Regions from separate parts of the Faecalibacterium sp. 3 genome, predicted to be linked through region 2. Evidence: a T-box and tRNA genes for the amino acid it is inferred to sense, from the RefSeq annotation. Region 2 holds a T-box; the other regions hold tRNA genes.
What was found. The T-box of region 2 lies ahead of pheS (phenylalanine--tRNA ligase subunit alpha). A T-box ahead of a tRNA ligase gene usually reads a tRNA of that ligase, here a tRNA-Phe.
Positions count from the first base shown of each region.

Region 1: it encodes a tRNA-Phe, which carries the amino acid that the T-box ahead of pheS (phenylalanine--tRNA ligase subunit alpha) is inferred to sense. The anticodon was not compared.
Region 3: it encodes a tRNA-Phe, which carries the amino acid that the T-box ahead of pheS (phenylalanine--tRNA ligase subunit alpha) is inferred to sense. The anticodon was not compared.

Region 1 covers NZ_JBLWFN010000001.1:570,976-578,709, reverse strand. Annotated here, with positions in the region: gene ACNSPV_RS02670 (D-alanyl-D-alanine carboxypeptidase) at 1-568, opposite strand, end outside; gene ACNSPV_RS02665 (metallophosphoesterase) at 744-1,436, shown strand; gene recG (ATP-dependent DNA helicase RecG) at 1,506-3,566, opposite strand; gene ACNSPV_RS02655 (GNAT family N-acetyltransferase) at 3,689-4,171, shown strand; tRNA gene ACNSPV_RS02650 (tRNA-Cys) at 4,587-4,661, opposite strand; tRNA gene ACNSPV_RS02645 (tRNA-Gly) at 4,690-4,765, opposite strand; tRNA gene ACNSPV_RS02640 (tRNA-Asp) at 4,852-4,928, opposite strand; tRNA gene ACNSPV_RS02635 (tRNA-Gly) at 4,958-5,033, opposite strand; tRNA gene ACNSPV_RS02630 (tRNA-Phe) at 5,065-5,140, opposite strand; gene ACNSPV_RS02625 (hypothetical protein) at 5,290-5,442, shown strand; gene ACNSPV_RS02620 (DNA gyrase/topoisomerase IV subunit B) at 5,469-7,460, shown strand.
Region 2 covers NZ_JBLWFN010000001.1:2,497,789-2,505,522, forward strand. Annotated here, with positions in the region: gene ACNSPV_RS11815 (hypothetical protein) at 104-514, opposite strand; gene ACNSPV_RS11820 (hypothetical protein) at 605-991, opposite strand; gene pheT (phenylalanine--tRNA ligase subunit beta) at 1,649-4,060, opposite strand; gene pheS (phenylalanine--tRNA ligase subunit alpha) at 4,079-5,101, opposite strand; T-box leader at 5,181-5,426, opposite strand; gene ACNSPV_RS11835 (glucosyltransferase domain-containing protein) at 5,538-7,226, opposite strand; gene ACNSPV_RS11840 (FprA family A-type flavoprotein) at 7,357-7,734, opposite strand, start outside.
Region 3 covers NZ_JBLWFN010000001.1:2,269,377-2,277,110, reverse strand. Annotated here, with positions in the region: gene ACNSPV_RS10855 (pilin N-terminal domain-containing protein) at 1-550, shown strand, start outside; gene ACNSPV_RS10850 (sortase) at 547-1,203, shown strand; gene gltA (NADPH-dependent glutamate synthase) at 1,427-2,821, opposite strand; gene ACNSPV_RS10840 (sulfide/dihydroorotate dehydrogenase-like FAD/NAD-binding protein) at 2,823-3,665, opposite strand; tRNA gene ACNSPV_RS10835 (tRNA-Gly) at 4,004-4,079, shown strand; tRNA gene ACNSPV_RS10830 (tRNA-Val) at 4,085-4,160, shown strand; tRNA gene ACNSPV_RS10825 (tRNA-Asp) at 4,164-4,237, shown strand; tRNA gene ACNSPV_RS10820 (tRNA-Phe) at 4,268-4,343, shown strand; tRNA gene ACNSPV_RS10815 (tRNA-Gly) at 4,347-4,422, shown strand; gene ACNSPV_RS10810 (nucleoid-associated protein) at 4,616-5,605, opposite strand; gene ACNSPV_RS10805 (PH domain-containing protein) at 5,751-6,128, shown strand; gene ACNSPV_RS10800 (MFS transporter) at 6,205-7,368, opposite strand; gene ACNSPV_RS10795 (AraC family transcriptional regulator) at 7,540-7,734, shown strand, end outside.

The DNA of each region.
Region 1 (7,734 bases), 1.9 Mb from region 2:
AGGCATCGAAGCTCATCAGGTAGCGCAGGATCAGGTACATATCCACGGCGCAGGTCACATTGCCGCTGTCGATGCCGCAGGCATCGGTCCATGTGCTGTGGGTGGTGCCGATGCGCTGGGACAGGGTGTTCATCTGGCTCACCCAGCCGGCCAGATCGCCGCCGGAAAGGGCGTAGGCCAGACCCATGGCGGCTTCGTTGGCGTTGCGGGTCAGCATGGCGTAGACGGCTTCCCGGTAAGTGAAGGTCTCGTTGGAACGCATGTCGGCGTTGTTGGTGTTGTATACATAATCCGAAATGGCGAACGGCATCTGGAAGGTGTCGTCCAGATGGTCGGCGTAGTTGGTCAGCAGCAGGGCGACGGTCATATACTTGGTCAGGCCGCCGGCCGGTACCTGCTTTGCGCTGTCCTTATCGTAGACGATGATGTTGGTGTCAGTGTTGACGATGTAGGCGCTCTGCGCCTGCACCTGATAGACCGGGGTGGGGTCGAACATAGCGCCGGCAGGCAAAAGCAGGCAGCTGAACAGGACAGCGAACGACAAAACCAGTGCAAAAATACGTTTCATGTGGACAATTCCTTTAAAAAGCGATAATATAAAACAACAGGCAGCACGGCACAAGCGCAGTGCGCCGGGTAAGAACGAGATCACAGCGGAAGGCTGTATTCTTTATAATAACAGGTTTAGCGGGGTGTGACAAGGCTTATTGTGCCGATTTCACATCCGGTCAGGGAGGACAGGAATGGTATATCTGACAGGGGACACCCACGGCGACATCGACCGCTTCAAACACGGCAAGCTGCGCTGGCTGGGCAAACGGGACACCGTGGTGGTGCTGGGCGATTTTGGTTTTGTGTGGGACGGCAGCAGGGAGGAACAGAAAAAGCTGGATTGGCTGCGCAAGCGCCCGTATACCCTGCTGTTTCTGGACGGCAGCCACGAAAACTATGATCTTTTGAAGCAGTATCCCACCGAGGAACGCTTTGGCGGCAAGGTGCAGGCACTGGGCGGCAATGTGTACCATGTGTGCCGCGGCAGCGTGCTGGAACTGGAAGGAAAAAAGTATCTGTGCTTTGGCGGTGCGGAAAGTCAGGACCGGGAGGACCGGGAACCCGGCGTGAACTGGTGGAAGGAAGAAATGCCCTCGGATGAGGAATACGCCTTCTGTGAGGAGAACCTTGCAGCCTGCGATTACAAAGTGGATTATGTGCTGACCCACGATGCGCCAAGCAGATTTTTGGATTTTACCGCCCTTGCCAGCGGCGAGAACAACCAGCTGCACAGTTTTCTGGATAAAATTTTGTTGAAGCTGACCTACGACCAGTGGTTTTTTGGCTGCTATCATAAGGATACCCAGCTTTCCACCAAAAGCCGCTGCGTGTTCTGCGATGTGATAAGCATGGGCGAACGGCACGCAAAGCGTTCCGTTCGATAACAGGGGCCGCTGCACCAGCCGTGCAGCGGCTTTTGCATTTGATGCTGTTTGTGCGCAAAAAACTCCGGATCAGTTCATGGCTCCGGCTTTCTCGAACATCTGCTGCACCTGCTGTTCCAGCAGTGCGTGCTCCGGCGCTTCCAGCAGAGGGTCTTCTGCCAGCATGGCGGCGGCCTCGCTCTGGGCGGCGTGAAGGGTGCGGGTGTCGTTCATCAGGTCGGCGATCTGCAGGGTGGGCAGGCCGTGCTGGCGGCTGCCGAAAAAGTCGCCGGGGCCGCGGGTCTCCAGATCGTACTGCGCCACCGCAAAGCCGTCCGTGGTGCTGCACAAAAATTTCAGCCGTTTTTGTACGTTTTCGCTTTGGTTGTCGCTGACAAGGAAGCACCAGCTTTCCGCAGCACCGCGTCCCACGCGGCCGCGCAGCTGGTGCAGAGCGCTCAGGCCGTAGCGCTCTGCGTTTTCGATCACCATTACGCTGGCATTGGGCACATCCACGCCCACCTCAATGACGGTGGTGGACACCAGTGCGTCCAGACGCCCGGCCTTGAAGTCCTCCATGACGGCGGCCTTCTCCTTGGGCTTCAGCTTGCCGTGCATCAGGCCTACCCGGCGGTCCGGCAGCAGGGCCTTGGCAATGTCCTCGTAGTAGCTCTTGACGGCGTTCAGCCCGCCGTCCGGCACATCCTCAATGGCCGGGCACACCAGATACACCTGCCGCCCTCTGCCGATCTCCTGATCAAGAAAATGATAGAGGTCACGCCGCTTTTTGCCGGTGATGCATCGGGTCTTGACCGGTGTGCGGCCCGGCGGCAGTTCGTCCAGAATGGAGATGTCCAGGTCGCCATAGATGAGCAGGCCCAGCGTGCGGGGGATGGGAGTGGCGCTCATCACCAGCAGATGCGGGTTCGCGGCTTTTTCGGCCAGCATCCCGCGCTGCCGCACCCCAAAGCGGTGCTGCTCGTCGATGACAGCAAGACCCAGCCGGGCAAATTCTACGCCCTCGCTGAGGATGGCGTGGGTGCCCACCACAAGGTCGGCTTCGTCGTTGCGGATGGCGGCAAGCGTGGTGCGTCGTGCAGCGGCCTTCATGCCGCCGGTCAGCAGGGCCACCCGCATCCCGAAGGGGGCAAGCATCCGGTTCAGGCCCTCGGCGTGCTGGGCGGCCAGAATTTCGGTGGGGGCCAGCAGCGCAGCCTGATACCCCGCCCGGATGCACGCCCAGATGGCGGCAGCCGCCACCAGCGTTTTGCCGCTGCCCACATCGCCCTGCAAAAGGCGGTTCATGGAGGTCTGGCCCGCCATGTCGGCCAGAATCTCGCTCACGGCCCGGCGCTGGGCACCGGTGGGGGAGAAGGGCAGACTGGCCCAGAACGGGGACGGGTCGGCAAGCTGCATGGGGGCACCGGTGGCAGCAGCACCCCGGTTTTTCATCCGGCCAATGCCCAGCTGCAGCACCAGCAGCTCTTCGTAAATGAGCCGCCGCCGGGCGGCATAGGCCTGCTCTTCCGTGGCAGGGCAGTGGATGGCCCGCACGGCATCTGCCTTGGAGAGCAGACGGTATTTTGCCAGCATTTCCGGCGGCAGCGGGTCGGGCAGCAGCTCTGCGTGGGGCAGAAGCTGACGCACACATTTGGCAATGGCATTGCTGGTCAGGCCCTCAGTCTGGGGGTAGACGGCTTCAAAAGGAGAAGCCTTGATCTGCTCGGCTGTGCGCACCTGCGGGTTGACCATCTGGCGGCGCAGCATCCCGCCGGTAACGATGCCCTGAAAATAGTATTCCTGCCCCAGCTGCAGCTTCTGGGCGGCATAGGGGTTATTGAACCATGTGATCTCCAGACTGGACACATCGTCCCCGGCGGTGAGGCGCTCCATCCGCCGCCCGCCCGGCAGGATGCGCCCGCCGGGCTTTGCGAACACCTCGGCCTTTACCACGCATTCCACATCGGCGGGGGCCTCTGCGATGGAGTAGGGCTTCGTGAAGTCGATATATCTGCGGGGGTAGTGGCACAGCAGGTCGGCCAGCGTCACGATGCCCAGCTTCTCAAATCGCTCGGCGGTCTTGGGGCCGACGCCCTTCAGGTAGCGCACCGGCGTATCCGGGGTGAGGGTGGTATGGTTTTCGGTGGGCATGGCGTCAGCTCCTTTCTATAGCAGTATAGCCATTGTAGCACGGACAGGGAACAGATGCAAACACTTTGCCTTTGCGCGGCGGCTGTGGTACACTGAATAGAAAAAAGAAAAGGGGAAATACCATGGAGATCCGCAACGCGACTATGGATGACCTGCCTGCCATTGCCGCCGTGGAGGCGGCCTGTTTTCCGGCAGCGGAGGCTGCCACGGCAGAGGAATTTGCCGGGCGGCTGGCACACTATGCAAACCACTTCTGGCTGCTGTTTGAGGATGGGCAGCTGGCGGCCTTTGTGGACGGCTTTTGCACCGACACGCCCGACCTGACCGATGCGATGTACGCAGATGCCGCCCTGCATGATGAAAACGGCGCATGGCAGATGATCTTTGGGGTGAACACCCTCCCGCGCTGCCGCTGCCAAGGCTACGCCGGGCTGCTGCTGCAGCGGGCCATTGCAGATGCCCGCGCACAGGGGCGCAGGGGGCTGGTGCTGACCTGCAAGGAAAAGCTTTTGCACTATTACGCCAAGTTCGGCTTTGTGAACGAGGGCGTTTCCGGCTCTACCCACGGCGGGGTGGTGTGGTATCAGATGCGGCTGCGGTTCTGAGAGAACGGTTTGGAATGCGCGCCGCGTGCGCTCTGCGCATAAATAGCGGAATTAGTTTTTTTATTCGGGATTCAGAAAAGCCTGCGGGCTTTTCTGAATCCCCTTTTCACGGGAGGGGTCGTGGAGGAAAACGGCATTTGCAATTCAGACCGCACTTTTAATCATTGCAGCCCTTCTGTGAAAATAGCGTTTGGAGCGCTCCGCAGAGCGCGACAAACGCGAAATAAAAATAATCATTCCGCTGAATATGTGCAGAGCGCAGCGGAGCACATTTTAAATCGTCCCACTCCCCGGCAAGGGCTACTGTTCAAAAATCCCTATGATACACAGGTGGGTTGAACAGTCACAGGCCTTGCCCCCGGCAGGAACAGCGCAAAACAAAAAATCCCGGAAGCCGAAGCTTCCGGGAATCTTTTGGAGGTGACGACCAGATTTGAACTGGTGGATGAGGGTTTTGCAGACCCTTGCCTTACCACTTGGCCACGTCACCATATAGGGAGTGATGAATACCACTCCATTGGAGCGGCCGACGAGGCTCGAACTCGCTACCTCCACCTTGGCAAGGTGGCGCTCTACCAGATGAGCTACGGCCGCATATTCGGTGCATTTTACCTTGCACCCATCATTTCTGATGCCCTGAAAACAAGTTTCAAAGTAGGTGAAAGCTTGCGCTTTCTTGGTGGCGACCCGGATCGGGCTCGAACCGACGACCCCCAGCGTGACAGGCTGGTGCTCTAACCAACTGAGCTACCGGGCCATATTGGAGCAACTTTTGCTGCTCCGTTATGGAGCGGCCGACGAGGCTCGAACTCGCTACCTCCACCTTGGCAAGGTGGCGCTCTACCAGATGAGCTACGGCCGCATATTCGGAAACCCTGCTGGGTTTCCTTGACTGGTGCCTCCGATCGGAATCGAACCAATGACACGGGGATTTTCAGTCCCCTGCTCTACCGACTGAGCTACAGAGGCGCACCGGACGATGATTATTATACCTGAAATTTCGATTTTGTAAAGGGGTAAATTCAAATTTTTTCAAGAAAATTAAAACTTTCTTAATTTTGGTCGCTTTATCGCACAAAATAAGAACGACTTTTTTGAACAGAAAGGAGAGCAAAAGGATGCGCAAAGAACATTTGACAAGATTAACAACCTATGGTTTAATAATAGAAAAAGAACACAGGCGCTTTTGCTCTTTACTCTTGCGTATACTTATATATAAGCAAAAAGAGCAAAGGCGTTTTGATTTGAAGCAAGACGGCTCCGGTTTTTAAAAGAGAGCGGGGCCGGGAGGAGCAGCATGGCAAAAAAACAGGAATATGGCAACGAGAGCATCACTTCTCTGAAAGGTGCCGACCGTGTGCGCAAGCGCCCGGCCGTCATCTTTGGTTCGGACGGCGTGGAGGGCTGTGCCCACTCCATCTTTGAGATCGTCTCCAACTCCATCGATGAAGCCCGGGACGGCCACGGCGACACCATCAACGTCACCCGCTGCAAGGACGGCAGCGTCATCGTGGAGGACTTTGGCCGCGGCATGCCTGTGGACTGGAACAACGGCGAGGGCCGCTACAACTGGGAGCTGCTGTTCTGTGAGATGTATGCAGGCGGCAAGTACGGCGAAGGCGAGGATAACTATGAGTTCAGCCTTGGCCTGAACGGTCTGGGTCTGTGCGCTACCCAGTATGCTTCTGCGTGGATGACGGCGGATATCTACCGTGACGGCTGCCACTATCACCTTGATTTTAAAAAGGGCGAGAACGTGGGCGGCCTGCACAAAGAGGAATACAAGGGCCGCCGCACCGGCAGCATCATCCACTGGAAGCCGGACGATGAGGTGTTCACCGACATTGATGTGCCCGGCAGCTATTATAAGGATGTGCTGCGCCGTCAGGCCGTGGTCAATGCAGGGCTTACCCTCAACTTTACCGATGAAAAGGAAAAAGACCCTGCCACCGGCAAGCCCTGGAAGGAGAGCTGGTGCTATGAGCACGGCATTGCGGACTATGTGGCCGAAACCGCCGGGGAGGACACCCTGACCCCGGTGTTCAGCTGCGAGAGCGAGGCGGTGGGCCGGGACCGCGAAGACCAGCCGGACTATAAGGTGCGCATGAGCGCCGCCTTCTGCTTTTCCAATAAGGTGCAGCTGCTGGAATACTACCACAACTCTTCGTGGCTGGAGCACGGCGGCAGCCCGGAGCATGCGGTGCGCACCGCCTTTGTCTACCAGATCAACAAGTACCTGAAGGAAAAGAATCTGTACAAAAAGGGCGAGAGCGCCATCAGTTTTCAGGACGTGCAGGACTGTCTGGTGTATGTGTCCTCCAGCTTTTCCACCCGCACCAGCTACGAGAACCAGACCAAAAAGGCCATCACCAACAAATTCGTCTCGCAGGCCATGACCGACTTCCTCAAGCACTATCTGGAAGTGTATTTTCTGGAAAAACCGGAGGAGGCCCAGAAGATCTGCCAGCAGGTGCTGGTGAACAAACAAAGCCGCGAACATGCGGAAAAAACGCGCCAGAGCATCAAAAAAACACTGTCCACCCAGATCGACCTTGCCAACCGGGTGCAGAAGTTCGTGGACTGCCGCACCAAGGACGCCTCCCGCCGGGAGCTGTACATCGTGGAGGGCGATTCCGCTATGGGCGCGGTCAAGTCCAGCCGGGACAGCGAGTATCAGGCCATCATGCCCATCCGCGGCAAGATCCTGAACTGCCTGAAGGCGGACTATGCCCGCATCTTCAAGTCGGACGTCATCGTGGACCTCATCAAGGTGATGGGCTGCGGCGTGGAGCTGGGCGGCAAGCACAACAAGGAGCTGGCGACCTTTAACCTCGACAACCTGCGGTTCAATAAAATCGTCATTTGTACCGATGCCGATGTGGACGGCTACCAGATCCGCACGCTGGTGCTCACCATGCTCTACCGCCTGACGCCGACCCTGATCGAGAAGGGCTATGTGTATATCGCCGAGTCGCCTTTGTACGAGATCACCACGAAGGAGCGCACCTATTTTGCCTATACCGAACCGGAAAAGGCCGCTTTTCTGGAAGAGATCGGAGAGAAAAAATATACCATCCAGCGCTCCAAAGGTCTGGGCGAGAACGACCCTGAGATGATGTGGCTGACCACCATGAACCCGGAGAGCCGCCGCCTTATTAAAGTGATGCCTACCGATGTGGTGCAGACCGCGCAGGTGTTCGACATCCTGCTGGGTGATAACCTTGCAGGCCGCAAGGAACACATTGCACAGCACGGCGCAGAGTATCTGGACGATCTGGATGTGAGCTGATGATTTTAAATTGCCTCCGCTTGCGCTCTGGCAATGACAGAGGTAACGTTATTTTAATTTGGTGATTTGTCGCAGCCTGCGGGCTGCTCCAAATCACGTTTTCACGAAGAAGGCCCCAACGGGTCACGGCATTTTAAGGGAAAAATGCAGAAAACCGGAACGGCTCCATCGGTGAAAGAGCGGCTCAGGATGGCCCGCAGGCCATCCTGAGCTGCAAAAATAAAAAATATTTTCCGCTGAATATGGGCAGAGCGAGAGCGGCGCCCATTTAAAA
Region 2 (7,734 bases):
CACAAATTTTCAATTCTTGAAAATTCTTGCCCCTTTGGGACAGCTTCTTGTTGGGGCGTGCCTGCCCCAAACCCTGCTAGAAACAAGTACGGCAAACTGGAATTTATCTGCTACCACTTTCTTCTCGTTTTCCAATTCCTTTTCTGTAATTTTCCATAAGCCTAACACAATGGTCTGCTATATTCTTCATTCCAAGTTTCTCGAAAAAAGCAACCTGCATTCCCATCATTTCTTCACAAACAACCATTTTCTGCTCATCTGCATTACTAATAGCGAGCCATGGGAATGCCTTATATCTTTTAGTGTCACCAATGAGAAAATTGTACCCTATCAACTTTTCTTCGCGAAAAACAAAATAGAATTGAGGTCCTGAACCCGGAACCGATTTTTCCATAATTCGCTGCATTGTTTTCACTCCGCCGTATGCTGGAATAAAACCTATTTGCGCAAGAGCGTTTAGAATATCAGTTCTTTTATCTGTAGGTATGTCTCTATAATTGATGATCTGCTCCATTTGCTTTGCCCTTGTTGGATTCCGATTTTTTGCTCTATTTGTTCTCCGCTAAATAGGAAATTAGCTTTCTGTTTAAAAGGCTGGAAGCTGTCACTTTATTTTTTGTTGAATCTTAGCCAAAATACTTTCTATTACAAGTGTTACCGTTATAAAGGCTCCTACAAAGGTGTAGTAGTTTAAACCATACATCAACGGCAAAAGAGAAACAACTACTGTAATAATTGAAAGGACAAACAATGCTTTGAGAACACTGTTCTTCTTCAATGAAAACAATGAAAGCAAGAAGATGGCAACGGTAAGTATGGCTGTAATAAGTGGGGCAAAATTTGCATAGCCAAACGGTGTAAGGCTAAAGTATGAGAATGTTTCTTTTACTCTTTCTGTTGGAGATGTTGCAAAAATGCAAACTGCTCCCAAAGGCAGCGATTCTAACACTATTGTTAAAGCCGGCAAAACCACTAAGCAAACTTTCTTCATGTTGTACATCTCCTTTACAAATTCCGATTTACTGGGCCAAACCAAGTATACCATATTCTCCAATGAAAGAATACCCCTATATAGGAGAATTTGGCCGATTTACTGCGTACATACGTACCAGAACCCTGTACGCACGTACGTAGCGATTTGCCCGAAACGCACTCTATACAGCCGTTCCCCCTCGGAGAGCCCACTACACTTTGCAGACCGCAGGGATGAAAGTGTCATAGTGGGTTATTACACTTCCGCAGAAGTGCCTTTTCCTCGCCGCAGACAGCCCGGTGCACCTTTGTGAGAGCTTTCTGTGCGGCGAATCTACATCGCCCACAGGCGATGTAAGCAGGGATTCCAAAGGGGCGCAGCACCCTTGGCACACGACTTTGGTACAAAGTCTAGTGTGTTACACCTTTCCAGAGGTGTATACGTTCCTGAAATGCAAAAAGCCCCATACCCAACACCTTAACGGTGCGGACATGGGACTTGATGTTTCCTCGGCCTAGCCGGGTACTCCGTAACCAATCCTGACAGGCAGTTGCCGTGTCATTTTTCGAAAACTGTTTTACGGATACCCAGCAGTATTCAACGTTCTCTTTTTTACGCAAAAAAGCCGCCTGCACATTCCTGCACAGACGGCCTTATATTACTTCTATAATAAAGTTAGCGGATCTCGATACCCAGCTTGAACTTCAGATTGCCGAGGATCTTCTTGACCACGCGCTCCACTTCCTCAGTGGAAACTTCCTTTTTCGGATCGGACAGAGACAGGGTGAACGCCATGCTCTTCTTGCCCTCGCCCAGATTTGCACCGCGATAGATATCGAACAGCTTGATTTCACCCACCAGAGGGCTGGCCTTCTTGATGGTTTCTTCGATCTCGCCGCAGGTAGTCTCTTCATCGCAGACCAGTGCCAGATCACGCTTGACAGCAGCATAGGGGCTGAGCGGCTGATAGCGCAGTTCACCATCCACGCAGGACATCAGGGCCTCGTAGTCCAGTTCACCCAGATAGATATTCTGGCTGTCCTTCTGATCCTTTGCAATTTCCAGCTCGCCGTTGATCTCGTTGGACAGTTTGCCGAATACACCCAGACGCTTGTCACCGCAGTAAACAGCGGCACTGATGCCGGGGTGCAGCCAAGAGGTGGTCTCGCGCTTGTAGTCAAAGCTCAGGCCAAAGCCGGCTGCCAGCGCTTCCAGTGCACCCTTGACGGTGAAGAAATCTTCTTCAGGGCCGAATGCGCCGATGCACAGGGTCTGGCGCTCGTGCGGATGCTCATTGATGGGCAGTTCCTTGGCAAGATACACCGGTGCCATCTCGAACAGACGGCCTTCCGTGTTGCCCTTCTTGAGATTGTCCACAATGACATTCAGCATGGAGGGAGCCAGCAGGGTACGCATGATGGACAGATTCTCACTGATGGGGTTCAGGATGCGGATGGCCTTGCGGGCAGCATCGTCCGCCGGGATGTGCAGCATATCCAGTTCTGCGTTGGAGTAGAAGGCCAGCGTAGAGGCCTCGTAGAAGCCCTGCGCAGCCAGCAGACGCTTGGTCTTGAGCTGCTGCTTCTGGTCGTAGTTCAGACCGCCGTTTGTAACGGAGGCGGTGTTCAGGAAGGTGGGCACGATGTGGTCGTAGCCGTACTCACGGATGACCTCCTCGGCCAGATCCGGGAAGCTCTCCACATCCTCGCGGTACAGGGGTGCGGACACGTCCCAGCTGCCATCGGCCTGTACATCCACCGTGAACTCCAGACGCTGCAGAATGTCGATCATGGTCTGATCCGGCACGGTGATGCCCAGCACGCCGCAAATCTTAGCCGGGGTGGTAACGATGTGCTTGCGCTCCATCGGGCGGCCATCGGTCAGGTCATATTCCAGCGTGGTGATGTCGCCGCAGTCCAGCTCCTGAATCAGGTGCAGGGCACGGGCAAGGCCCAGTTCAGGAGAGTGGCGGTCCACACCCTTCTCGTAGCGGGCGGAGGAATCGCTGTTCTGGCCCAGAGCGCGGCTGGTCTTACGCACGCAGTCGCGGGCGAAGGTGGCGCACTCAAACAGCAGGCTGGTGGTGTTCTCATCCATGCCGGAGTTTGCGCCGCCCATGATGCCGGCAAGTGCCACCGGCTTTTCGGCATCGCAGATGACCAGATTGTTGGGGTTCAGGGTAAATTCCTTCTCGTCCAGTGTGACGATCTTTTCACCTTCCTGTGCGCGGCGCACATCGATGGTGCGGCCGGCGACCTTGTTCAGGTCAAAGGCGTGCATGGGCTGACCCATTTCCAGCAGGGTGTGGTTGGTGATATCCACTACGTTGCTGATGGAGCGCAGGCCGCACAGAGCCAGATGGCGCTTCATCCAGCGGGGAGACTCGCCCATGCGGATGTTGCGCACATAGTGTGCCATGTAGCGGGGGCACAGATCCGGTGCCTCCACCTTGACGGTGATGGGCGCATCCGGCTCGCAGACAGCCTTGTAGTCCATGGCGGGCATGTGCAGGGGCTTGCCCAGAACGGCAGCCACCTCGCGGGCGATGCCCAGAACGGACTGGCAGTCCGGGCGGTTTGCGGTGATGGAGATATCAAAGATATAGTCATCCAGACCCACCACGGGGGCAATGTCGGTGCCGGGGACAGAATCCTCGGGCAGGATGAGCAGGCCGTAGACCTCAGAGCCCGGGAACAGGTCGTCGTTCAGACCCAGCTCTTCGCCGGAGCACAGCATACCGTTGGACTCCACGCCCTGCATCTTGCGGGCCTTGATCTTGATGCCGCCGGGCAGGGTGGAGCCATCCAGAGCAGCGGGCACGCAGTCGCCCAGCTTCATGTTGGCGGCACCGGTGCTGATGCGGATGTCGTGGCCGTAGTCGCCGCAGTCCACCACACACTTGGTCAGGTGGGTGCCCTCCTGCTTTTCCATCTCCACGATCTTGCCGACGACCACCTTACTGATGCCGGCATCCAGCGGGATCAGCTCTTCGACCTCAAAGCCGCAGGAGAAGAGCTTTTCCTCCAGTTCCTGCGCAGTAACGTCGATATCTACAAATTCTTTTAACCAGCTGAAAGGTACTTTCATTGTCTCTTCTCTCCCCTCTTATTCGTGGAACTGCTTGAGGAACTGCAGGTTGTTCTCGAACATCAGGCCGATATTGTTGATGCCATACTTCAGCATGGCGATACGCTCGATGCCGATGCCGAAGGCGAAACCGGAATACTCATCCGGATCGATATTGCAGTTCTCCAGCACCTTGCGGTTGACAACGCCGCCGCCCAGCACCTCGATCCAGCCGGTGTGCTTGCACAGCGGGCAGCCCTTGCCGTGGCACTCGAAGCAGCTCACGTCCACCTCCACGCTGGGCTCGGTGAACGGGAAGTAAGAAGGACGCAGGCGGGTGCGGGTGTCAGCACCGAACAGTTTCTGCACGAAGGTGTTCAGTGCGCCCTGCAGGTCGCCCAGCGTGATGCCCTTATCCACCACCAGACCTTCCATCTGGTGGAACATGGGGCTGTGGGTAGCGTCGGAGTCGGAGCGGAACACACGGCCGGGCATCAGGATCTTGATGGGCGGCTTCTGAACGTCCATGGTGCGGATCTGGCCGCCGGAAGTCTGGGTACGCAGCAGGAACTCCTCCGACAGGTAGAAGGTGTCCTGCATGTCGCGTGCCGGGTGATCCTTGGGCACGTTCAGACGGGTAAAGTTGTGGTCATCGTCCTCGATCTCCGGGAAGGTGCCCACCGAAAAGCCCATGCCGGAGAACACGTCGATGATCTGGTTGGTGATCAGGGTCAGCGGGTGCAGGCCGCCCATGGGGCGGGTCTTGGCGGGCAGCGTGATATCCACCGTCTCAGCGGCATTGCGGGCAGCAAGCTCTGCCTGCTTCACCTGTTCTGCGGCAGCGTCATAGTCTGCCTGCACCTTTGCCTTGAGTTCGTTGATGATCTTGCCCATGGCAGGACGCTCTTCCGGCGCAACGGTGCGCAGGTTCTTCATCAGGGCAGAGATCTTGCCGTTTTTGCTGAGGTACTCCTGCCAGAAGGAGGCCAGCGTTTCCTTGCCGGACACCTGACCAAGGCTTTCAGCGGCCTGTTTTGCCAGCTCGTCGATCATTGCTTGCATGGATGTTCTCTCCTTTATTCTTCGTGTTGATGAGCGGAGTGCAACAAAAAAGCTCCGTCCCCTGCCCGATTTCTCAGGCAAAAGGGACGAAGCTGTAATTCTTCTGCTCCGCGGTACCACCCGGTTTCCACCCGTGCACAGATGCCGGGCGGCTCTCAGAACGCCGTAACGGGGCGCAACCGTTCTGTGCTAGTGAGCTTCCGCCTTTCGCACAGACCGCTCAGGAGCGAACTTCAGCCAGCCCGCACACGGAAGCCCTTTCAGCCGGTGAAGCTTCTCTCTTTGCCGTGCGGTACAGACCTACTCTCTCCGTCGCTGCGTTTGGGAGTATTCAGGTTCATAACCATATGTATACTACCACATTTCGCGGAAGTTTGCAAGGGCTGCGCACGCAGTTTCCGCAAATGCCGCACTCAACCGCATTTTTCAGACAGGTTCATTCTTCCTCTTTCCACGGCTCATAAAAGCCATTGTCTACCTGCCCGAGTTCAAAAAAGCCCGACAGCGGCTTTTCTTCTTCCGCGCTGGTCAGCTCATCCTTGTAATCGTCCGAGATCTTGACGACCACCGTATCTCCGATCTGCCGGATATACCCCTCCTGCGGATAGATCGGCATCTGCTCCGTTTCGCTTTCCGCATAAACTTCAAGGTAACGTTCCACTCTTCCATAGGTAAAGTTGACCGGTGTGATATTCTGAAAAACGCTCTTCCACACCTGCCGGGCAACATCGGCGCCACCCCAGAATCGGCCTATCTGGGCATACGTGTTTGCATACAGGTAATATTCTCTCATCAGGAAAGCCGAGTTTGAACTGGGTCTACCCACAAACACCACCGGCAGCCGCTCTTCTCCGTCAAAATATCCAAAGTCGATCAGATCGTCCGCGATCCGGTCCGTCATGGTCTTTAGCGATTTTCTGCCTTCATACATCGCTTCCTGATCGACCGCCCTCATATAAACATTGCCGTATACGATAAGGCCTGCCAAAAGGACGGCCCCTCCGATAGCCGCCATCCTTAATTTTTCATTTTGAGGCTGTTCCTTCCGGGTCACATCCAGAAGCAAGATGCACAGAGGGATAAACAGATCCAGTGCCCCTGCCATCTGCAGATGCCAGGTTGCTTCGCTGGTAATCAACAACGTCACATTGCATATTGCCGGCAGCACTGCCAACGCCGCAGCGCTCAGCAAAATGTATTCCGGGTCTCTGCTCCGGACGACCCGCCAAAAGCGTTTTAACAGCCCGAATCCGACCAGCAAAACGATCAGCGCAAAAAAGCCCATGGCCTGCAGAATATTGTTCCGATACTGGTTCCGAAAAAAATAGATCCCAAAGATCTGGTATGCCCTTGCTACTCCTGTGGGCAGCCGCTTTAAAACATAAAGCGGTGAAACACTCGCAGCTCCGTTGTATTCTGACATCCGAGAGCCCGTAATCAGCAAAACGATCTTCAGGGTCAGATAATACAATACCACGCCAGCCGCCGCACTGCAAAGACTTTTTGCAATATGCCCATGAATCAGGCTGCGATCCGGCTTTTGAAACAGAAGCATGAGGAAATAGACCAGAAGGATCAGGCAGAAACTCCCGAGATTTGCCTGATACAGACCCAGACTCAGTGTCAGACACACTGTCCCCTGCACAACTGCTCTGACCTTATTTTCCGTGCGGATCACACAGTATGCTGCAGCAACCGAGAGAAAAAGCGATAATCCGAAGATCGGTGACATGTACCGATACGACAGTTGGATGCTGACCGATGCACTTGAGATAAATGCCATTCCCAGCAGATAGGTAAGAAACGAATCCTTTGTCGTAAAGAGCCTGCGCACCAGAATAAACGAAAGTGTCACGAGCGAGAGCGTAAGCAGCGAATTGATCGGGTCCGTCTGAACGCCAAACCTCAGCGCATCTGCAAGCGGCCAGAGCCATCTGCCGATAGAAAGTTCCCAGCCGCCGGCAATATAATATGTATCCATCCAAAGTCCGTCAAATGTATTTGTCAGTTTTTGACTCATTAGTGGAAAATACACCACAACAGCAAACCCAAGCATCACACAAAAATACTTTTTATCCGGGCCTTTCCACCATTGCAGCACATCCCTGTGTATCGATTTTAACACTCCTGAGCTCCTCCCACCATATGTTTTAGCTGTATTATATCAGACTTCTTTCGTCTGTTCAATGGCTGCAAAAAGGCCGCTACCCGCCGAGGCTCTCCGGCAGGCAGCGACCCTGTACAGACCATTCTGTTTACTTTTCCATGATCTCCGCAGCCAGAGCATCCATCTGGGCTTCTGCGGCGGCATTGGCAGCAGAACGGATGGTAACCACATTCTCACAGACCGTGATGTTCTTCATGCCTTCCAACTCGGCGCGCATGAGCTTTGCAGCCATGGGTGCCCAGGTGCCATTCTCCATCAGGCCGACCGTGCGGTTCTGGAAGCTCTTGGTCTTGAGGTGGGTCAGCAGATTCTCCATCGGCGGGAAGAGGAAGCCGTCATAGGTGGCGCAGGCCAGCACGATCTTTCCGCAGCGGAAGGCTTCGGTGACGGCATAGGACACATCAGTGCGGGTCAGGTCCATCTCCACTACCTTTGCGCCCTTTGCACGCAGCTTTTCTGCCATGAG
Region 3 (7,734 bases), 230 kb from region 2:
GGGCACCACAAAAACCGTTGATGCAGACGGCAATGCCGCCTTTGAAGATCTGGAACTTGGCCTGTACCTGATCGTGCAGAGCAAGGCCTCTAATGGCTATGCGCCCATCAAACCGTTCCTCGTTTCCCTGCCCATGGCAGAAAATGGGAAATGGAATTATGAGGTGGACGCCTCCCCCAAGGTGGGCGGCTACACCCCCGTCAAACCGGATACGCCGCCTGTACCGCCCACTCCCGTGCCGGACAAGCCCGGCACCCCGGAACAGCCCACGGAGCCCACAAACCCGGATACGCCCAAGAACCCGGATGGTCCGGGCAACCCGGTCTCGCCCGGCAGCCCGGATAGTCCGGTGGCTCCCGGCAGCCCGGATAGCCCGGTGGCCCCGGGAAACCCGGATAATCCCGCACTGGCGGGCCATCCGGACGGCGCAGTCATGAACGGTCTGCCCCAGACCGGCCAGCTGAACTGGCCTGTGCCGGTGCTGGCGGTCAGCGGTGTGCTGCTGTTTGCCGCTGGCTGGGTGCTGAACAAAAAGGAAGCGCTGCCATGAGACAGAAAATAGGAAAGATATGTATGGTGCTGGGTGCGCTGCTCATTTTGGCGGCGGCGGCGCTGCTTGCCTACAACAAGTGGGATGCGGCCCGCGCAGACAAGGCGGCACAGCAGGCACTGGGAGAGCTGGAACAGACCCTGACCACAACGGTTGAGGAAAAGGCAAAGTCGGAGACCGTTGTGCTGCAGCCGGAGCTGAACCCCGCCCAGCCCATGACCGAGACGGAACTGGACGGCTGGAGCTACATCGGCTACCTGTCCATCCCCTCCATTGGGCTCGACCTGCCCGTGATGAGCGAGTGGAGCTATGCGGGTCTGAAGATCGCGCCCGGCCGGTACTCCGGCTCCACATACGCGGACAACATGGTGGTCTGCGCCCATAACTATGCAAAGCACTTCAGCCCCATCAAATGGCTGGCCGAAGGGGCACAGGTCTATTTTACCGATATGGACGGCATGCGGTGGAGCTATGAGGTCTCCTATGTGGAGAATCTGCAGCCTACCCAGATCGAAAAAATGACCGAAAAGACGGAAGATTCCGATAACTGGGATCTGACCCTCTTCACCTGCACCACAGGCGGCCGTGCCCGCTGTGCCGTGCGGTGCGTGCGGACGGGCTACCCGGTGCTCACAACGGAGACTGCAGAATAAGATGCAAAAATCCCCTGTGCGCTGGCACAGGGGATTTTTTATATCCGGTATTCAGTGGGCGCTGCCTACCTTCACACATGGAAATCGGCTTTCCGAAGGAAGGCTTCCCCCGGTCGGGGGAAGCTGTCACCGCAGGTGACTGATGAGGGCGCGGGACAGCAGCATTTTACCTTAAATTACCCCTCATCCGTCTGCTCACTGCGTTCGCAGCCACCTTGGAAATTTATTTGCTCTGGATGTACTCGTCAATGGCCTTTGCAGCAGCCTTGCCTGCGCCCATGGCCTTGATGACGGTGGCAGCGCCGGTCACGGCGTCACCACCCGCGTACACACCGTCACGGCTGGTCTTGCCGTCGTCGCCGTCGGTGACGATGCAGCCGTGCTTGTTGGTCTCCAGACCCGGGGTGGTGGAGCGGATCAGCGGGTTGGGGCTGGTGCCCAGACTCATGATGACCGTGTCCACGTCCAGCTCAAACTCGCTGCCCTTCTTCTCGATGGGGCGGCGGCGGCCGGAAGCATCGGGCTCGCCCAGCTCCATCTCGATGCAAGTGATGGACTTGACAAAGCCCTCGTCATTGGCGTGGATCTCCACAGGGTTGCACAGGGTCTTGAAGATGATGCCCTCTTCCTCGGCGTGCTCCACCTCTTCCTTACGGGCGGGCAGCTCAGCCATGCCGCGGCGGTAGACGATGTACACGGTCTCGGCGCCCAGACGCAGGGCGCTGCGGGCAGCGTCCATGGCCACGTTGCCGCCGCCCACAACGGCGACCTTCTTGCCGGTGCGGATGGGGGTCTTGCTGGTGGGCAGATAAGCCTTCATCAGGTTGGAGCGGGTCAGGAACTCGTTGGCAGAGTAGACGCCCTTCAGGCTCTCGCCGGGGATGCCCATAAAGCGGGGCAGACCGGCACCGGAGCCTACAAACACGGCCTCGTAGCCGTACTCGCCCATCAGCTCGTCGATGGTGAGCACCTTGCCAATGACCATATTGCACTCAAAATCAACGCCCATCTTCTTCAGGCCGTCGATCTCCTGCTGCACGATGGCCTTGGGCAGACGGAACTCGGGGATGCCGTACATCAGCACGCCGCCGGCTACATGCAGGGCCTCGTAAACGGTGACCTTATAGCCCAGCTTTGCCAGATCGCCTGCGGCGGTCAGGCCGGCAGGGCCTGCACCGATGATGGCCACCTTGTGGCCATTCCATTCGGGCACGATGGGGGCGGTGTGCACATTCTCGCGGTGCCAGTCGGCAACAAAGCGCTCCAAGCGGCCGATGCCCACAGGCTCGTTCTTGATGCCGCGGGTGCACTTGCCCTCGCACTGGCTCTCCTGCGGGCAGACACGGCCGCAGACGGCGGGCAGGGAAGAGGAGCGGTTGATCACCTGATAAGCGGCTTCAAAGTCGCCCTCGGCCACATGACCGATGAACTCAGGGATATCGATGCCCACGGGGCAGCCGGTCTGGCAGGGCTTGTTCTTGCAGTGCACGCAGCGCTTTGCTTCGTTCACGGCCATTTCTTCGGTGTAGCCCAGAGCAACTTCCTTGAAGTTCTTATTGCGCACATTGGGGTCCTGGGTGGGCATGGGGCACTTCTTCGGGTCCATATTGAAAGCCATCTTACTTTACCTCCTGATTGAGCAGATTGCATGCCGCTTCACGGGCGTGTGCCTCAAACGGGCGGTACATGGTGCCGCGGGCCATTGCTTCGTCAAAATCCACCAGATCGCCGTCAAAGTCGGGGCCGTCCACGCAGGCGAACTTGGTCTCGCCGCCTACGGTCAGGCGGCAGCCGCCGCACATGCCGGTGCCGTCGATCATGATGGGGTTCATGGAAACGATGCTCTTCAGACCATGCTTCTGGCAGGTCTTGACCACGAACTTCATCATGATCAGCGGGCCGATGGTGATGACCAGATCGTACTGGTTGCCTGCGGCCACCAGCTCGTCCAGAGCGGCGGTAACAACGCCCTTGGTGCCGTAGCTGCCATCGTCGGTCATAATGCGCAGCTCATCGCTGCAGGCCCGGAACTCGTCCTCCAGGATCAGCAGATCCTTATTGCGGAAGCCGACCACGCTGTGCACCACACAGCCCTGCTCGTGCAGCTCACGGGCAATGGGCAGGGCAATGGCGCAGCCTACGCCGCCGCCCACGACACAGACCTTCTTCAGACCCTCCACCTCGGTGGCACGGCCCAGCGGGCCCACGAAATCGTGGACGCTCTCGCCGACCTTCAGGCTGTTCAGCTCCATCGTGGTACCGCCCACGATCTGGAAAATGATGTCCACAGTGCCCTTCTTGCGGTCGTAACCGGCCACGGTCAGGGGGATGCGCTCGCTGTCCTCAAACGGGCGCACAATGATAAACTGGCCCGGCTTTGCCTTTTTGGCAATCAGCGGGGCTTCAATGACCATCTTTGTCACGGTGGGGTTCAGCGCGACTTTTTCAGTGATCTTATACATCGTGTTTGCTCCTTTATGCTGGCATTTCCTATTTCTGCGCACGAAAACGCGCCTGCATGCCCTCGGCGGCATAACAGACGCAGCTTTTGCAGGCGATAAAATGACATTCTTATTATAATGGTTCCTACAGGAGAAAGCAACTAAATTTTCCTCGTGTCTGTTGCGGCAAACATGAATGAACGGCGGTGTCAGCCAGTGCAGAAAAGGCTTTTTGTGCGCAGACAGGCCTGTTTTGAAATTTTTTGCAAAAAATGCAAATTTGTGGTTGACAATTGCCGGACGGTACGGTATAATAATCAGCGTCGCCGGTAAACAACCGGCACGAACACATGGAATGTGCGGCCGTAGCTCATCTGGTAGAGCGCCACCTTGCCAAGGTGGAGGTAGCGAGTTCGAGCCTCGTCGGCCGCTCCATTTGTGGAAGTTTAGCTCAGCTGGGAGAGCATCTGCCTTACAAGCAGAGGGTCAGCGGTTCGAGCCCGTTAACTTCCACCATGTGGCCCGGTAGCTCAGTTGGTTAGAGCACCAGCCTGTCACGCTGGGGGTCGTCGGTTCGAGCCCGATCCGGGTCGTTTGCTTTGGCGAAAGCCAAAGCAACCTTTGCCTCTGTAGCTCAGTCGGTAGAGCAGGGGACTGAAAATCCCCGTGTCATTGGTTCGATTCCGATCGGAGGCACCATATGCGGCCGTAGCTCATCTGGTAGAGCGCCACCTTGCCAAGGTGGAGGTAGCGAGTTCGAGCCTCGTCGGCCGCTCCAACACGAAGCCATCATCAATGCAGCAATGCAAAGATGATGGCTTTTTTGCTGTTGTTTCCCATTGCATCTCCTTCCTGTGAAAAAGCAAAGCCGGAAAATCCGCAGATTTTCCGGCTTTGCAAATATAAAAATAATTATTCCGCTGATGTTGTCGGAGCGCACCCTGTGTGCGGAGACAATTTTAAATCGTTTCTTACAGGATCACATTTTTGATGAGCAGCGAAATGCTGCCGTCGTCGCTGTGCAGAAACTCTACTTCATTTTCCGAGTTCAGCAGCTCGGTGGGGATCTTCACCTCAATGCCGTTTGCAGTGTGGATGCTGCGGCTCTCCATGCGGCGGATGCGCGCAGGGGTCACGGTCACGGGCTGCTCAGGCGCTTCCAGCACATCGCTCTTTTCTACGTAGTCGTCAAAGGGCACGGCGGCAAGGGGATATTCCTCTTCCAGCTGCTGGCGCACCTGCTGGATGGACACCTGATTGTCGTTGTCAGCGGCCTGATTTGCGATCAGCATCGCGACCTGAGCCTCTACGTGGGGCTGATCCGCGTAGTTTTCCTGCACGGCCTGAACAGCGGCTTCCTGAATGGCCTGCAGCTTTTTTTTCTCCGGCTGAGCGGTGGTGTACTGGAACACCACGGTGGAAAGATAAAAATCCTTGTGCCCGTCGATGTCAAATTTCTTTTCCAGCAGCTTCATGGAGTAATCGGTGAGGTTCACGAGTGCGCCTTCCTCTACTTTGCCGCTTTGGCTGGGCAGACAGGCCCGCTGCTGTATGATGGAGTTCACCGGGGCACCTTCTACGGTCTCGGTGTAATGGGTGTAGCCGTTTTTGTAGTTCAGCTTCAGGATGCCCAGCCACGGCTCGCCATCGCGGGTAAAATCCACCACCGCAAGGTCTGCCCCCGGGATGGTGGTGTGGGCATGCATGTAGTCGAACAGCACCCCGGCAATGCGGCAGGAAAGGTCCACAAAATCGTGATTGTGTTCCAGCTCATTTTTAAAGGCGGAATCCGGCAGCGGGCGGCACTGGCGGATATCGTCGCTGGCAAGCAGTTTCTCGATGTGGTACTGGAAGTAGGCGGTTTTTTCAGCGGTCATTTCCATGCCGCCGCCGCTCAGCACAGGGGCGTCCATGGTGGTGTCCAGCACATGCAGGATAGCCTGATGAATAATGATCTCCACGGGTACAAAACCTCATTTCGTACAAAATCTTTTTTGCATACAGTATAGCACAGCATGACGCAAAAGGCGAGACCGCATCTTGTAAACAGCAGGCGGGAATGCTACAATAAGAGTAGAAAACTACCAAGGAAAGGGGACAAAAACCATGGAATTCCGTGATAAACCAATGGAAAACCTCATCCGCCTTCAGGAAAAGGATATCTGCAAAAATGCCCGCGCACTGCTTCTGGACGGCGAGAGCATCGTGGGCGCCTACAAGACGGTGCGCGATCAGGTGATCTTTACCACCCACCGCATCATCATGGTGGATATGCAGGGCGTCACCGGTACCCGGCAGCAGATCTTTGTGCTGCCGTACCGCAAGGTGCTGCACTTCGGCATTCAGACGGCAGGCTTTGGCGACCCGGTGCAGGCATCGCAGCTGACGGTCTGCTTTGCGGACGCACACGAGGCAAAGTTCGGCTTTATCGGCCAGCAGGAACTGTTTGCGGTCGCCAATGCCATCAGCCGGTGTATCCTGTAAATAACTCCTCTTAAAACAGCAGGCTCCCCGCCCGAGACCGGACAGGGAGCCTTTTGCTATATATGAAATGGGAGAATTAGCAGCGGCTTGTTTTGCGCACCAGCTGTTCGTGCATGAACACCATGAACACCAGCAGTGCCAGCAGATAAAATGGGAACAGCGCAGGAGTGATATTGTTTGCCAGCAGCCCGAACAGCGGCGGCATGGCCAGATTGCCCACATAGGCGCTTGCCATCTGGATGCCAATGACCGCCTGCGATCTGTCTGCACCGAAGTGCTCCGGCGTGGAGTGGATGATGCTGGGATAGATGGGCGCACAGCCCAGCCCCACCAGAACAAGACCGCACAGGGCAAGCACCTGCGGCCCGGGCAGCAGCAGGGCCAGCACGCCTGCGGCCAGAATGCACTGACCCATGCGGATCATCTGCGTATCGTTGAATTTCAGGGTCAAAAAGCCGCAGGCGGCGCGCCCGGCGGTGATGCCGATGTAGAACAGGCTGGCAAAGCTGGCGGCAGTGTCGGGGGCGACGCCTTTCGTCAGCGTGAGGTAGCTGCTGGCCCACAGACCGGCCGTGGTCTCCAATGCACAGTAGCAGAAGAAGCACAGCATCACCTCTCTGGCACCCGGCAGACGGAATACCTGCCCAAGGCTCAACACCTGCGGCAAGACAGCTTCGGCGTCGGTGCCTGCAGTACGGCCCTGCCATAGCGGCAAGCTGAAAAAGAGCACTGCACTCAGCAGGATCTGGAACAGGGCGATGTACCGGTATCCGGACGTCCACGGTCCGCCGCCTGCCAGCACCCGGCCCATGACCATGGGGCTGATCATGGTGCCGATGCCCCACATGCAGTGCAGCCAGCTCATATGGCGGCTTTTATAATGTAAGGCAACATAGTTGTTCAGAGCCGCGTCCACGCTGCCTGCGCCCAGCCCGTAGGGCACGGCCCACAGGCAGAGCATCCAGAACTGTGTGGAGATCGAAAAGCCGAACAGCGCGGCAGCCGTCATGCCCACACTGAGGGCGGTCACTTTTCCAGTGCCCAGCGCACGGGTGAGCCGGTCGCTGTTCAGGCTGGAAACGATGGTGCCGAAGGAGATGATCATGGAGATCAGCCCCGCATAGGACACCGGCACACCGAGCGCCGGATACATGGAAGGCCACGCCGACCCCAATAGGGAATCCGGCAGGCCCAGACTGATGAACGAGATGTAAATGATCGGAAGCAGAAGCTGTACCATAAACCTTGAGTTCCTCCGGGAAGCATGTTATACTTGCAATGCATCTTGTGCTTTACTGATGTAATAATATCACACATCAGAGCGAGATGTTAGGATAAAAACGCCCGATTGATACAACAAAACCGGCGCGGATGCAGATGTGTGACCTTGACGGAAAGGAGATGGCGGATCGTGGCATTTCAGACCAGCTGTGCAGCAGCGGGCGGTTTCAACTGCCTGCCGGATGTTGTGGCAGATGACGAGGGCAGGGAACTGGTGCAGCACGGCAGCGCACTGTTTCCCATTGCCTGCTATGAAGAGAACCTCAAAAGCTACTCGGTAGCATGGCATTGGCATGAAGAGTTTGAATACATCCTTGCCGTAAAA